Regions from separate parts of the Rhizobium sp. A37_96 genome, predicted to be linked through region 1. Evidence: riboswitches for the same ligand, from Rfam matches in the RefSeq annotation. Region 1 holds a riboswitch; the other holds the start of a gene.
The links. Region 1 has a riboswitch for S-adenosylmethionine ahead of ACQZ6J_RS08570 (O-succinylhomoserine sulfhydrylase). Riboswitches for the same ligand answer to the same signal wherever they lie in the genome.

Region 1 (6,795 bases):
CTGCCTATCGCGAGCACGCCGCGCACGAAGATCGCTCTCAACCTATACAATGACGCAATACCGCGCATCCGGACGCTCCTATCGTGGGCGCCCGTTTTGCCATGCTTGTCTGGCGCCCACCTGAATGAGCAGAGACATCGCTTGCGGAAAGGGGCCACATTATGGCCCGCCCCCCGGCGTGGTTCACCTACGTGCGGCAAGGTCCGTGATCAACGCTATCACACCGAAGCCCGCGGCAGCCGCGCAGACGGCAGTCCAGCCGCCAAAATCCCAGGCGATCCCGGCCAGCGCCGAGCCAAACGCGCCGCCGAGGAAAAAGATGCCGACAAAGAGACCGTTGATACGGCCTCGCGCCTCGGGCTTCAGCAGGTTGACGGCCCGACGTCCGAGGGTCTGGTCGCCGGTGATGCCGACATCGAGCATCACGGCGCTGGCACCCAGAAGGACCAGGAGGGTGAGAGAGTCACCGGACCGTATTGAGCCAGCCCAGGCGGCCAGGGCCATGGAGGCAAGCACGATCAGATGCGAGACCAGTGTCGCCATCCGCGTCCAGCCCCGGTCGCCCATGCGGCCGAAGACAGACGTCGCGGCAGCGCCGCCGGCACCCACCAGCGCAAACAGCGCGATACCGGATTGGCCGAGCGAGAACGGCGACTGCGACAGCCGCAGGGCGACGGAGGTCCAGAAGAGGCTGAAGCTCGCCATCATCAGGGCGGCTGTAAAGGCGCGCAGCCGCAGCACGGGCTCTTCGCGCAGCAACTGAAAGAGCGAGCCAATCAAGGCTCCATAGCTCGTGCTGACCATCGGGCGCCTTTCAGGCAGGCGCATGGCCAGCGCGGCCGCCAGGAGCACAAGCGTGGCGGCGCTGACAGCATAAAAGCTCCGCCAGCCCCAGAGACCGGCGAAGAGGCTTGCCAGCGGGCGCGACACGAGGATGCCGACCATCAAGCCGCTCATGACGTTGCCAATGACCCGGCCACGATGTTCCGGCGGGGCCATGGCTGCAGCGATCGGCACAAGGATCTGGATCGCCGAACAGGCCGCACCCAATAGGAAGAGGAAGATCAGGAGGCTCCAGCCGGTCGGCGCCAGGGCGGCGGCGATCGCCATCGCCAGGGCCGACAGGAGCATGCGCAGCACCAGCTTGCGATTTTCCAGCAGATCCGCCAGCGGCACGAGGAAAAAGAGGCCTGCCGCATAGCCGAGCAAGGACGACATGGCCACCAAGCCCGCACCGCTTTCAGAAAAGCCCAGCGATGGACCGATGATGCCGACCAGCGTCTGCGGTGCGAAGAGATTCATGACGATCACGCCGGTGGCAATGGCAAATAATAGCGTCGAGGGAGCGGCTGTCGCCGTGGACACCTCGTCCTCCGGCTCGCTCGCCAAACATTCGGGGACCTGGGACATGCGCTCTCCAATAATTTTTGATAATAAAGGTAGCCATGTTTATCGCCTTGTTGCATAATGCGGCAATTGAAATGAAATAATAATGATTATGCGAGTTTGGCATGAACATTCATGATCTGGAAGCTTTCGTCGCCGTGGTGGAAACCGGATCGATCGTGGCCGCCGCCGCGCGCATCAATCTGACGCAGCCGGGCATCACACGGCGCGTACAGAACCTGGAAGACAGTCTCGGCATCGCTCTGCTCGACAGGCAGTCGAAGCCGCTGAAGCCGACAGCGGCCGGGCGCGAGGCCTACGAGCACGGACGCCGTGTCCTGCGCTCGCTCGATGACCTGAAGGCCGGCGGCATGATCGGCGGCGAATTCCGTCTCGGCATCATGCCTTATCTTTCCGAGGCGGCTTTGTCGGCGCCGCTCGATGAGCTGCGCAGCCAGTTTCCGCAATTGACGCTACGCATCGTCACCAGCTGGTCGCCACAGCTTATCGAGCAGGTCGCTCATAGCCAGCTGGATGCAGCGACGGTGTGCCTGGCGGAGGGCGTGCAGCCGCCGGACAATGTCGTCGGCGATGTGCTCGGCGTCCACAACGTCATCCTCGTCGCCTCGCCGTCGCTCGGCGTTCCCAAGGAACCTCGGCTCGAGGAGCTTTCCCGCTTCCCATGGATCATGAACCAGAGCGGCTGCGGTTTCCGCGCCTTCATTCAACACCGCTTCGAAGCCGAACGCCTGCCCTTCGACGTCGGGGTGGAGGCCATGAGCGCCGACCTGCGCATGTCGCTGGTTGCGCGCGGCCTCGGGATCGGCGTCCTGACGCCGGCGGCGCTGGCCGACAGCCGCTGGCGCAACGCCGTCGAAATCATCGAGGCCCCGGATTTCAGCCCGAAAGTGGTCAACTGGCTCGTACATCGGCCGCCGGCCGGACGCCTGGCCCGCCCGATTGCAACCTTCGGCGAGGCATTGATGGAGACGCTGAAAACGAAGAGACTATTTCTGACGTGAAGATTCTGGAGCGGGTGAAGGGAATCGAACCCTCGTATTCAGCTTGGGAAGCTGCTGCTCTACCATTGAGCTACACCCGCCTGACACGCAGAGATGTCCAACAGTTGACGGCCTGTGTCAAGGCCGGGCCGGTTCAAAGCCGGAAGTGCTTCGAGAGTTTCAGGCCCTGCGCCTGATAGTTCGAACCGAGGCCGGAGCCGTAGAGGCTGCTCGGCTGTTCCAGCATGTGTTCGTAGATCAGGCGGCCGACGATCTGGCTATCCTCGAGGATGAAGGGCACTTCATGGCTGCGCACCTCCAGCACGGCGCGGCTGCCGCGGCCGCCGGCCGGCGCGTGGCCGAAGCCGGGGTCGAAGAAGCCGGCATAGTGGACGCGAAATTCGCCGACCAGCGGATCGAACGGCGTCATTTCGGCGGCAAAATGCGGCGGCACATGCACCGCCTCGCGCGACACGAGGATGTAGAATTCGTCGGGATCGAGGATCAGCTCGGTACGGCCGCGGCTATAGAGTGGCTCCCAGAAATCGAAAATATCGTGCTGAGCCTTCTTGTCGACATCGACGACGGCCGTGTGATGCTTGCCACGATAGCCGATCAGCCCTTCTTTGTCGCCGGCAAGGTCGATCGACAGCGCGATGCCGCCGCCGGTGATATTGGGCTTCTTGCTGGCGACCAGCGTCTCGCTTTCATGCAACGCCAGCAATTCCGGCTCGGTGAGCAGGGCCTGGCCGACGCGGAAGCGGATCTGCGACAGGCGCGAGCCGCGACGCACGACGATCGGAAAGGTGCGCGGGCTGATTTCAAGATAGAGCGGGCCGGAATAGCCGGCCGGAATCTTGTCGAACTCCTGGGCCCGGTCGGTGATGACGCGGGTGAAGATATCGAGACGGCCGGTCGAGCTCTTCGGATTGGCCGATGCCGACATGTCCGCCGGCAGGTCCAGCCGCTCCATCAGCGGCACGATGTAGACGCAGCCGGTTTCCAGCACCGCGCCTTCGGAGAGATCGACCACATGCAGCTTCAGCCGGTCCAGCTTGTCGGCAACGAGGTGGGACGGACCCGGCATGAAGCTGGCGCGAACGCGGAAGGCATGCGAGCCAAGCCTCAGATCAAGACTTGCCGGCTGGATCTGATCGACATCCAGCTCTTTCTCGCTCGTCAGCCGCCCGGCGTCAAAGAGCGCTGCGATGGCGCGATCGGCCAAAATTCCAGTATTGCGAGCCATCATGCCTCATCCCCAGCGCATAACCCGGCAAGTAGAGAGCCAACTAGCCGGGTTATGCGCCGATTTAATATGCCACTGCGACCTTTGCGCATCCTGACGGACGCACGGGCAGTAATTTGTCGCAGACAAAACCAAACTCGGGGAATTGACGCAAGCCGTCAACGGCAGTATTGCAACTTATCCCGTGGTGATTTGGCCGGTCGGCTTGCAGCCACGTTAAACAAGTGGCTAAAAAGACCGGGTTGAAACCGGTCTGCAATTGCGGCCGGTTTTTTTGTTTTGAAAGTGGTGATGGCATGAGCAAGACTTGGCGCCCCGCAACCCAACTCGTTCACGGCGGAACGCTCCGTTCGCAATTCGGCGAAACGTCCGAAGCAATCTATCTGACCCAGGGTTTCGTCTATGATACCTCGGAAGCGGCGGAAGCCCGCTTCAAGGGCGAGACAGACGGTTTCATCTATGCCCGTTACGGCAGCCCGACCAACGACATGTTCGAAAAGCGCATGTGCGCTCTGGAAGGCGCCGAAGATGCCCGCGCCACCGCTTCCGGCATGGCCGCGGTCTCCGCCGCCATCCTCTGCCAGCTGAAGGCCGGCGACCACATCGTCGCAGCCCGTGCCCTCTTCGGCTCCTGCCGCTGGGTCGTCGAGACGCTCGCGCCGAGATACGGCATCGAATGCACGCTCGTCGACGGGCGTTTCGTGGAGAACTGGGAGAAGGCGATCCGCCCGAACACCAAGCTCTTCTTCCTCGAAAGCCCGACCAATCCGACGCTGGAAGTGGTCGATATCACCGCTGTCGCCAAGCTCGCCAACCAGATCGGCGCCAAGGTCGTGGTCGACAACGTCTTCGCCACGCCGCTCTTCCAGAAGCCGCTGGAACTCGGCGCCCATATCGTCGTCTACTCCGCCACCAAGCATATCGACGGCCAGGGCCGTTCGCTCGGCGGCGTCATCCTTTCCGACAAGCAGTGGATCGACGAACAGCTGCAGGACTATTTCCGCCATACCGGCCCGGCCATGTCGCCTTTCACCGCATGGACGCTGCTGAAGGGCATCGAGACGCTGCCCCTTCGCGTAGCGCAACAGACGGTGAACGCCGCCAAGGTGGCCGATTTCCTCGCCGAGCAGGGCAGCAAGGTCGCCCGCGTGATCTATCCCGGCCGCAAGGATCATCCGCAGGCCGATATCATCGCCAAGCAGATGAGCGGCGGCTCCACTCTCGTCGCCTTCGAACTGAAGGGCGGCAAGGAAGCAGCCTTCAAGCTGCAGAACGCATTGGAAATCGTGAAGATTTCCAACAATCTCGGCGACAGCAAGAGCCTGATTACCCATCCGGCCACCACGACGCACAAAAACCTCACCGACGAGGCCCGTGCCGAGCTCGGCATTTCGCCGGGCACCGTGCGCTTCTCTGCCGGTATCGAGGACAGCGAAGACCTGGTCGAGGATTTCGCCCGCGCCCTGGCGCAGGTTTCCGCCTGATATTGCTCGAGCCGCCCGGATTTTTCTCCGGGCGGCTCGACCTGCCCATATCGGGCAATGTCGCAGGATATCGTGGCCCGTCAGCCGGCGGCCTTGAACTGAACCAGGCCGTTGTTCAGGAAGAACATCTTGTCGAACAGCGTCAGGTCCAGAGGGTTTGGCAGGCGGACGTCTTCAAGATCAGGCAAGGGTTTCAGCGTCGGATCGTATGAACGATCGATCTGCGAGAGAAACACGACGATCACGCCTTTCGCGCGCGCGAATGCCTTCAACGCCTGAACCTGGGTCATCACATCAGGCTTTTCCCGCTTCTGATCGAGCAGCTGCAGATAGTCGACCACCGCCAGCGTGCCGCGCGGCGCGGCGGCCAGCTTCTCGACGATATAGTCGGCGCTGATGGCGTCGGAGCTGTCGAATTCGAACAATGCGGCAAACTCGGCATAGTCGGCGCCGATCACCCGGAAGCGGTCCTGAACGACCTTTTCCGTGTCCTCCAACGTGAAAAAGACGCCGCGATTGCCGGTCCTCATGGCTTCGACGACAAGCCTCAGGCTCATGAGCGTTTTACCATGGCCGGGCCGGGCGCCGATCAGCACGAGATCACCCGGGCCAAGCCGCGAATACAGATCGCCGATGGAAACAGCGGCATTCGTTTTGGACGCAAGCAAGCTCCAGCCTTCGAAACCCTCGCCGGCCGCGATGCGATCCAGCGCGGCATGCAGGGGGATCTTCTGCTGGCGGGACAACAGCCTCGCCTTGCGTTTCAAATGATATACAGGGGCAGAAAGCCTCATCTAAACCTCCTATTTGCGAGCAATGACCGCAACCCCTCCTTATGCCCGGCGCTCAAACAGTCGGTTTGGATATCGACGGCCCCGCATGAAATATACTTTCCCGAATGGAGGGGGGAGGCACGGGCCATGCCAGAATCAGATGATAGCCGAAATTCCCTTGCCAGAAAATCTCTGGCCGGCATTTCCCGGCGGAACATGAGATGAGATCAGGTATTGTAGGATTCAGAGGTTTCGACTGCAGGTCGCAAGACCTGACATAGAACTTAAGTGAACCTGCAATTGCAGCAAGCGTATCTGCCCGTCATGCCGGACTGTACCGGGAATTGTGGTAGACGAGACTAAATGACAAACGGAACGAGATACTTTGAGAGCAAGATGCTAACCTTTTTCATCAACCGTAATAGCTGAAACTCATAACGCTCCGCTCTCCAGGAGCGAGATTTCATCACGCCGTTCCTTGACGGAATGGATCGGTTATAGGATACCGCTAGATATCCTGCACTTTGCGGGAGTGGTGGAAAGCGGATAATATGCCGCAGACTTGGAAATGCTGGAGCGGCGGTGAGGCTTGAAGAAGCGCTCGACGTTTCAGGGCAGTGGCAAGGTATCAGGCATGTATCGCGCCCTAACACGCGACATTGAAGTCGTCGTCGAACCATTTTATCTGGAGGAGCAATCCGATCCGGACGACGATCGCTATGTCTGGGGATATCGCATCGTCATCTCCAACCATTCCAAGGAAGCCGTCAAGCTGGTGACGCGCTACTGGCACATCACCGACATGAACGGCATCGTGGATGAAGTGACGGGCCCCGGTGTCGTCGGCGAACAGCCGCACCTGAAGCCCGGCGATACCTACGAATATTCTTCCGGCTGCCCTCTGG
Region 2 (6,795 bases), on a different contig from region 1:
GCAGAGCCGTGCCCGACTTCAGCAGCCCTTCCTGGACGAGACCTGTCAGCGCCTGTGCCAGGCGCTTGTAGAGCGGCCCGCTCCCGGTCCCGTCGCCAAGGCCGCGATTGTTCAATTCGGCGATCAAACTGGTTCTATCCATGAGCGCTATATAGAACCTATTTAGAACCAATTCACAAGGTGAATCTGCCTGCATGGCTGAAAAAGAATCGGCCGGGCGCTACGAACGCCCGGCCGAGTTTCAGAAGAGCGGACATGCCCGGCTCAGTTCTTGGTGAAGATATAATCCGTTTCCTGCCGCAATACCTCGCCCGGGCGGAGCACGGCATTGGGAAAGCCTTCATGGTTGATGGCGTCGGGCCAGACCTGCGTTTCCAGGCAGAAGCCGGCGAACGGGCCGATCTTGCGGCCGTCATGGCCGGGAACCGGCACGTTCAGCTTGAAGCCGGTGTAGAACTGCACGCCGGGCTCGGTGGTGCGCACTTCCAGCGACACGCCGGAATTGACGCTGCGGGCGAGCACGACGGAGCGTTTGGCGCTGCGTTCGCCGGAGAGGCAGAAATTGTGGTCGTAGAGAGCCTGCTCGCCGCCCTCGAAGCGCTTCATTGGCGTCATCTCGCGGAAATCGAACACCGTGCCGTCGATCGAGCGGATCTCGCCCGTCGGCACCTGCTTGTCATCCGTCGGCGTATAATGGTCGGCGGCGATCATGATGTCGTGGCCGAGGGCATCGTCACGGCCGTCGAGGTTGAAATAGGCATGCTGGCAGACATTGGCGAGCGTCGGCTGGTCGGTGGTCGATTCGTAGGTCACCGTCAGCTCGCCGTTGCCATGCACCCGATAGGTCGCGTGGATGGTGCAGTTGCCCGGATAGCCGGCTCGGCCGTCGGGGTCGACGATCTTCAGGACGACGCGGTCGGTATCGTGCTCGACGATGGTCCAGTTGCGCTTGGCGGTGTTGTCCTTGCCGCCGTGCAGATGCGTGACGCCCTTCTCGTTGAGTTCGAGCTGGTATTGCTTGCCGTCCAGCGTGAAACGGCCGCCGCCGATGCGGTTGGCGCAGCGTCCCGGCGTGGCGCCGAAATAGGAGGAATGGAGGGGGTAGTCGGCGAAATCGTCGAAACCGAGCAGAAGCGCCGGCTCGTGGCCGTCAAGCCGGAGATCCTGGATGACCGCGCCCCACGACATGATATGCGCCGTCAGGCCGCCACCGACGATCTTGACGCGATAGACGGTATCGCCATCGGCCGTCGTCCCAAAAACTTCCCGTTGCAAAGTGCTTTCCGTCATATCAGCTCTTCCATGGCTATCGAATATATGTGGCCAGACCCTGCCCCCATTCTCGTCGTTCCGCAACCGGTCCGATGGCGAAATGTCGGGGCATGGGGCTGCTATCGCCCCCAGGCTCTGCCTCATGGTTCACAGACTGCACCAAACGCATGCAATGTGTGCGACAGACAGGGTTAGGGTAAGGTCGGAGGTGCGAATGTTACCGCGACAATTCCCTTGTCGCCTTTTCCAGCCCGCCGAGCGTCAGGGGATACATGCGATCGGTCATCAGGCGGCGGATGATCGAGATCGAGGTCGTATAGCCCCAATAGTTCTCCGGCACGGGGTTGATCCAGATGCATTTGCGGAAATGGCCGGTCATGCGGGCGAGCCAGGCTTCGCCCGCTTCCTTGTTCCAGTGCTCCACCGAGCCGCCGGCCTGAGTGATTTCGTAGGGGCTCATCGATGCGTCGCCGACGAAGACGACGCGGTAGTCGGAGCCGAAGGTGCGGATCAGGTCCGTCGTTGCGGTGATGTCGACGCGCCGGCGGCGATTGTCCTTCCACACGCCCTCGTAGAGGCAGTTGTGAAAGTAGAAATATTCCATGTGGCGAAACTCTGATCGGGCGGCGGAAAACAGCTCTTCCACCACGCGGATATGGTCGTCCATCGAGCCGCCGACATCGAAGAACATTAGGAGCTTGACGGCGTTGCGGCGCTCCGGCCGCGTCTGGACGTCGAGATAGCCATGCTCGGCGGTGGAGCGGATGGTGCCGGAAAGATCCAGCTCCTCGGTGGCCCCCTCGCGCACCCAGCGGCGCAGGCGCTTCAGCGCTACCTTGATGTTGCGGGTGCCGAGCTCGACGCCGTCGTCGAGATTCTTGAAGTCGCGGCGATCCCAGACCTTCACCGCGCGGCGATGGCGCGATGTTTCCTGGCCGATGCGCACGCCTTCCGGATTGTAGCCGTAGGCGCCGAAGGGCGAAGTGCCTGCCGTGCCAATCCATTTCGAGCCGCCCTGATGGCGGCCCTTCTGCTCGGCGAGGCGTTGCCGCAGCGTCTCCATCAGCTTGTCGAAGCCGCCGAGCGCCTCGATCTCTCTTCTTTCCTCCTCGGTCAGATGCCGCTCGGCGAGCTTGCGCAGCCATTCCTCGGGAATGGCGGTCGCCTCGACCGCTTCCGCGTCGGCATTGCCGCCGATCGCCTCGACGCCGCGAAAGTAATCGGCGAAGATCTGGTCGAAGCGATCGATGAAGCGCTCGTCCTTGATGAGCGTCGTGCGCGCCAGATAATAGAAGGCCTCGACGTCATAGTCGGCAATTCCCTCTTCCATCCCCTCGAGCAGCGACAGGAATTCCCGGAGCGTTACCGGCACCTTCGCTTCCTTCAGTTTCAGGAAGAAGGGAATGAACAAGCCTATGCCCTTTCCTGGCCGATCTCCTCCACATCATACGGCGTGGTCTGGTAGATCTCGTTGATCCAGTTGCCGAAGAACAGGTGCGCGTGGCTGCGCCACCGGTTCTGCGGAGCGATTTCCGGGTCGTTGTGCGGGAAGTAGTTGTGCGGCATCTTGATCGGCACGCCCGCATTCACATCCCGGAAATATTCGTCCGCCAGCGAGGTGGAATCATACTCCACATGATTGAACATGTAGAGCCGGTTACAGGCCTGTTCATGCGCGAGGCAGACGCCCATTTCGCTCGAATCCATCAGGATCTGCAGGCCGGGCACCTTCTCGATGTCGGCGCGCTTCACCTCGGTCCAACGTGAAACCGGCACGGCGAAATCGTCGGAAAAGCCGTTGAGGTAGACGGAGGAGGGTTTCAGGTTCTGGTGGCGATAGACGCCGAACGCCTTTTCCTTGAGCGTATATTTCGGCACCTTGTGGAAGTGGTAGATCGCCGCCATCGCGCCCCAGCAGACGTTGAGCGTCGAATGGACGTTGGTGGCCGTCCATTCGAAGATCTGCTGCATTTCGTCCCAGTAGGTCACGTCCTCGTATTCGAGCAGCTCGATCGGCGCACCGGTGATGATGAAGCCGTCGAACTTGCGGTGCTTCACTTCTTCCCAGGTCTGGTAGAAGGAGAGCAGATGTTCCTCGGAGGTGTTCTTGGCCTTGTGGCCGCCGATGCGTATCAGCGAGAACTCCACCTGCAGCGGCGAGGCGCCGACGAGGCGCGCCATCTGGACCTCGGTCTTGATCTTGTTCGGCATGAGGTTGAGAAGCCCGATCTGAAGGGGGCGGATATCCTGACGGAACGCCACCGTTTCGGTCATTACCCGCACCCCCTCGCTCTGGAGGGTTTCAAACGCGGGCAGCGTATCGGGAATCTTGATGGGCATCGTTTCACTCGACCAAATACAAAAAAACCGGCCGCGATCATGAATCGCTACCGGTCCGCACGCGGCCCTTTAGCGATTTATTTAACGTGGCTGCAAGCCGGCCGGCCAAATCACCACAAGGGGAAATCCATAAACCTGCTGTCCCGGCGGGTCAATGGGCAAGCTTGGAGGCGGATTGGCGGCCGCGTCCTGATGTCGGTTATCAGTTGCAGATGTTCAAGATGGCGCGGATGGCATCGCAGATAGCTATGGAAATGCATTCGGGAAATCATAGCTTAGAAGATAGAAATGATTGCTAAGCTTCTCTACGCGAATGTATTCGTCCGGCTGAGCATTGAGATTTACACAATCTTTGCTTTTGTCACACGCTTTCTGAATGCGTTGGTGCCAAGCTTCTGATTGTTGACCGATGGGCAAGCCAATCTCATCGCTCTCGTCGTAAACGAGAAACACATAAGCCTTTGAAATAAAAGTGTCATCCCAGACAAACGTGTTGAAGCGGGGCTCTGTACTTTGCGTGCCGCTTTGCCGGATTGCCGTTAGGTATGCGCTTTGAGTTAAAGCAAATCTCACCCTGTCGGGAGTTATGCCAGCAGCTGCAAGAAGAGCGAGTGGAATCAGCAGAAAAAGCGGAGTAGCTAAAAGCGATATCACGCGCCGCCAGCGGCGACGTATTGAATTGACGCAAAGAGAAACGATAATTGCAATCGTGAGCACTAGACACGCTAAGAGATCGATGCCCCACCAATTCCATCCAGCGGGGAACCAGCCAACCCATGGCTGCGCCAACACTGGTAGGAACCAGAGGGCATAAGTCCAGGTGAACTTGTCGCCATGTTTTATATTTAAACTCGCCATATCAGCTTCCGCCGATTCTCACGTGTCGATGATCCAGAAGCGCTCCGACCCGATTACGCCGTTGCTCTACTTCCCCTGCCCCCGCGCTATGAAGGCCAGCCGTTCGAAGAGGTGGACGTCCTGCTCGTTTTTCAGCAGCGCGCCATGCAGCTTCGGCAGTGCGTTCTTCGCATCGGCGCGCAGCGTGGCGGGATCGACGTCGTCGGCGACCAGCAGGCGGATCCAGTCGAGCGCTTCGGAGGTCGAGGGTTTTTTCTTCAGGCCCGGCACGTCGCGGATTTCGAAGAATTGCGTCAGCGCGGCATGCACGAGCGTCTGCTTGATGCCGGGATAGTGCACCTCGACGATGCGGGCGAGCGTCTCCATGTCGGGAAAGCGGATGTAGTGGAAGAAGCAGCGGCGCAGGAAGGCGTCCGGCAGCTCCTTCTCGTTGTTGGACGTGATGATGACGATCGGGCGGACGGCCGCGCGGACGGTCTCGCCGGTCTCGTAGACATGAAATTCCATGCGGTCGAGTTCCTGCAGCAGATCGTTCGGGAACTCGATGTCGGCCTTGTCGATCTCGTCGATCAGCAGCACGCATTTCTGCGCCGAGGTGAAGGCCTGCCAGAGCTTGCCCTGGCGGATGTAGTTGCCGACGTCGTGAACTCTGATGTCTCCGAGCTGGCTGTCGCGCAGGCGCGAAACGGCATCGTATTCGTAAAGGCCCTGCTGCGCCTTCGTCGTCGATTTGACGTTCCATTCGATGAGTTCGAGGCCGAGCGCTGCCGCCACCTGGCGGGCAAGCTCCGTCTTGCCAGTCCCCGGTTCACCCTTTACCAGAAGGGGGCGCTCGAGCCGGATGGCGGCATTGACCGCGACCATCAGATCCTTGTCGGCGATATAATCGGCTGTTCCCTGAAATTGCATCGGAAGGCTTTCTCAATCTTTCAGGTGCAAGCTAATTGCTGACCTTATTCGGTTCAAGGCGTGAAACCGTGTATATAGGAACGTGATCGCATCGATCTATTGAAGGATGGACATGAGGGCGGGTCATGATTAACTGACGGACGTGCGTCGCAGGGAAGTGCTGATGGCAGTTGAAACGCAAGCTAAGCCGAATATCCAGGGAAACGAGCAGGTCGGGTACGATTTGAGCCTTTTCTTTCGGCTGAGAATGATGTTCTCCGCTTTCTGGAATTCGCCGGTACGCATCAAGATCATTTCGCTTACCGTCGCGCTTTTCGTGATTATCCTGGTCACCGCCTATGTCCAGGTGCTGCTGAACAACTGGAACGCTCCTTTCTACGATTCGCTGGCACGGCGCGATATCTCCGCCTTCTTCCACCAGCTCGGCGTTTTCGGCATTATCGCCGGCTCGCTTCTGGTCCTCAACGTCATCCAGGCCTGGCTCAATCAGATGACGGCGCTCTACATGCGCGAGGGTCTGGCGAGGGATCTGGTAAACCAATGGCTGCAGGCCAAGCGCGCGCTTCGGCTTGCCTCCTCGGGCCTGATCGGCGTCAATCCCGATCAGCGGCTGCACGAGGATGCCCGCAATCTCGCCGAAAGCACGACAGGTCTCGCCATCGGGCTGGTGCAGGCGACGATCCTGCTGCTCAGCTTCATCGGCGTGCTCTGGGAGCTGTCGAGCGGCATGGTGTTCCATTTCAGGGACATGAATTTCTCCGTCCCCGGCTACATGGTCTGGGCCGCGATCCTCTATGCCGGATCTGCCTCGTTCCTCAGCCAGTTCGTCGGCCGCCGTCTCGTGCGGCTGAATGCCGATCGCTATTCGAAGGAAGCCGAGCTGCGCTTCGCATTGATGCATGCCAACGAGCACATGCCGGCGATCACGATTGCCGGCGGCGAAGAGAACGAGCGCCGGCGGATCAATCTCGACATTTCCGCCGTGCTTGGCGTCATCCGTCAGCTTGCCATCGCCAATACCAATCTCACCTGGGTTTCCGCCGGCTACGGCTGGCTGGTGCTCATCATCCCGATCCTTGTCGCCGCCCCCGCCTATTTCTCGGGCGGGCTGACGTTCGGTCAGCTGATGGTGGCCGTCGGCGCATTCAACCAGGTCAATTCGGCCTTGCGCTGGTATGTCGCCAATTTCGGCCCGATCGCCGAGTGGCGCGCCACGCTCATGCGCGTCACCGATTTCCGCAAGGCGCTGACGGAGATGGATGACAAGACGCCGATGCCGCATACCCTCGTTTTCGACAGGGCAGCCCCCGGTACCATGGTGTGGACCGACCTGGAGGTATCGACGAAGACCAACGACGACGCGACGGAGAACGGTTTCCGGATCGCCGAGGGCACGGTCACCATCAATGCCGGCGA

Region 2: it holds a riboswitch for S-adenosylmethionine, as region 1 does, so the genes downstream of both, metA (homoserine O-acetyltransferase MetA) here and ACQZ6J_RS08570 (O-succinylhomoserine sulfhydrylase) in region 1, are expected to answer to the same signal.

What each region holds. Positions count from the first base shown of each region.
Region 1 covers NZ_JBNWDS010000002.1:429,444-436,238, reverse strand. Annotated here, with positions in the region: gene ACQZ6J_RS08595 (acyltransferase) at 1-68, opposite strand, end outside; gene ACQZ6J_RS08590 (MFS transporter) at 184-1,410, opposite strand; gene ACQZ6J_RS08585 (LysR family transcriptional regulator) at 1,512-2,408, shown strand; tRNA gene ACQZ6J_RS08580 (tRNA-Gly) at 2,415-2,488, opposite strand; gene ACQZ6J_RS08575 (2'-deoxycytidine 5'-triphosphate deaminase) at 2,542-3,636, opposite strand; SAM riboswitch at 3,808-3,886, shown strand; gene ACQZ6J_RS08570 (O-succinylhomoserine sulfhydrylase) at 3,930-5,117, shown strand; gene ACQZ6J_RS08565 (DNA helicase) at 5,198-5,911, opposite strand; gene apaG (Co2+/Mg2+ efflux protein ApaG) at 6,525-6,795, shown strand, end outside.
Region 2 covers NZ_JBNWDS010000004.1:362,683-369,477, reverse strand. Annotated here, with positions in the region: gene ACQZ6J_RS15495 (GntR family transcriptional regulator) at 1-142, opposite strand, end outside; gene ACQZ6J_RS15490 (aldose epimerase family protein) at 265-1,290, opposite strand; gene ACQZ6J_RS15485 (vWA domain-containing protein) at 1,490-2,683, opposite strand; gene metA (homoserine O-acetyltransferase MetA) at 2,686-3,612, opposite strand; SAM riboswitch at 3,662-3,739, opposite strand; gene ACQZ6J_RS15475 (hypothetical protein) at 3,859-4,470, opposite strand; gene ACQZ6J_RS15470 (AAA family ATPase) at 4,537-5,379, opposite strand; gene ACQZ6J_RS15465 (ABC transporter ATP-binding protein/permease) at 5,543-6,795, shown strand, end outside.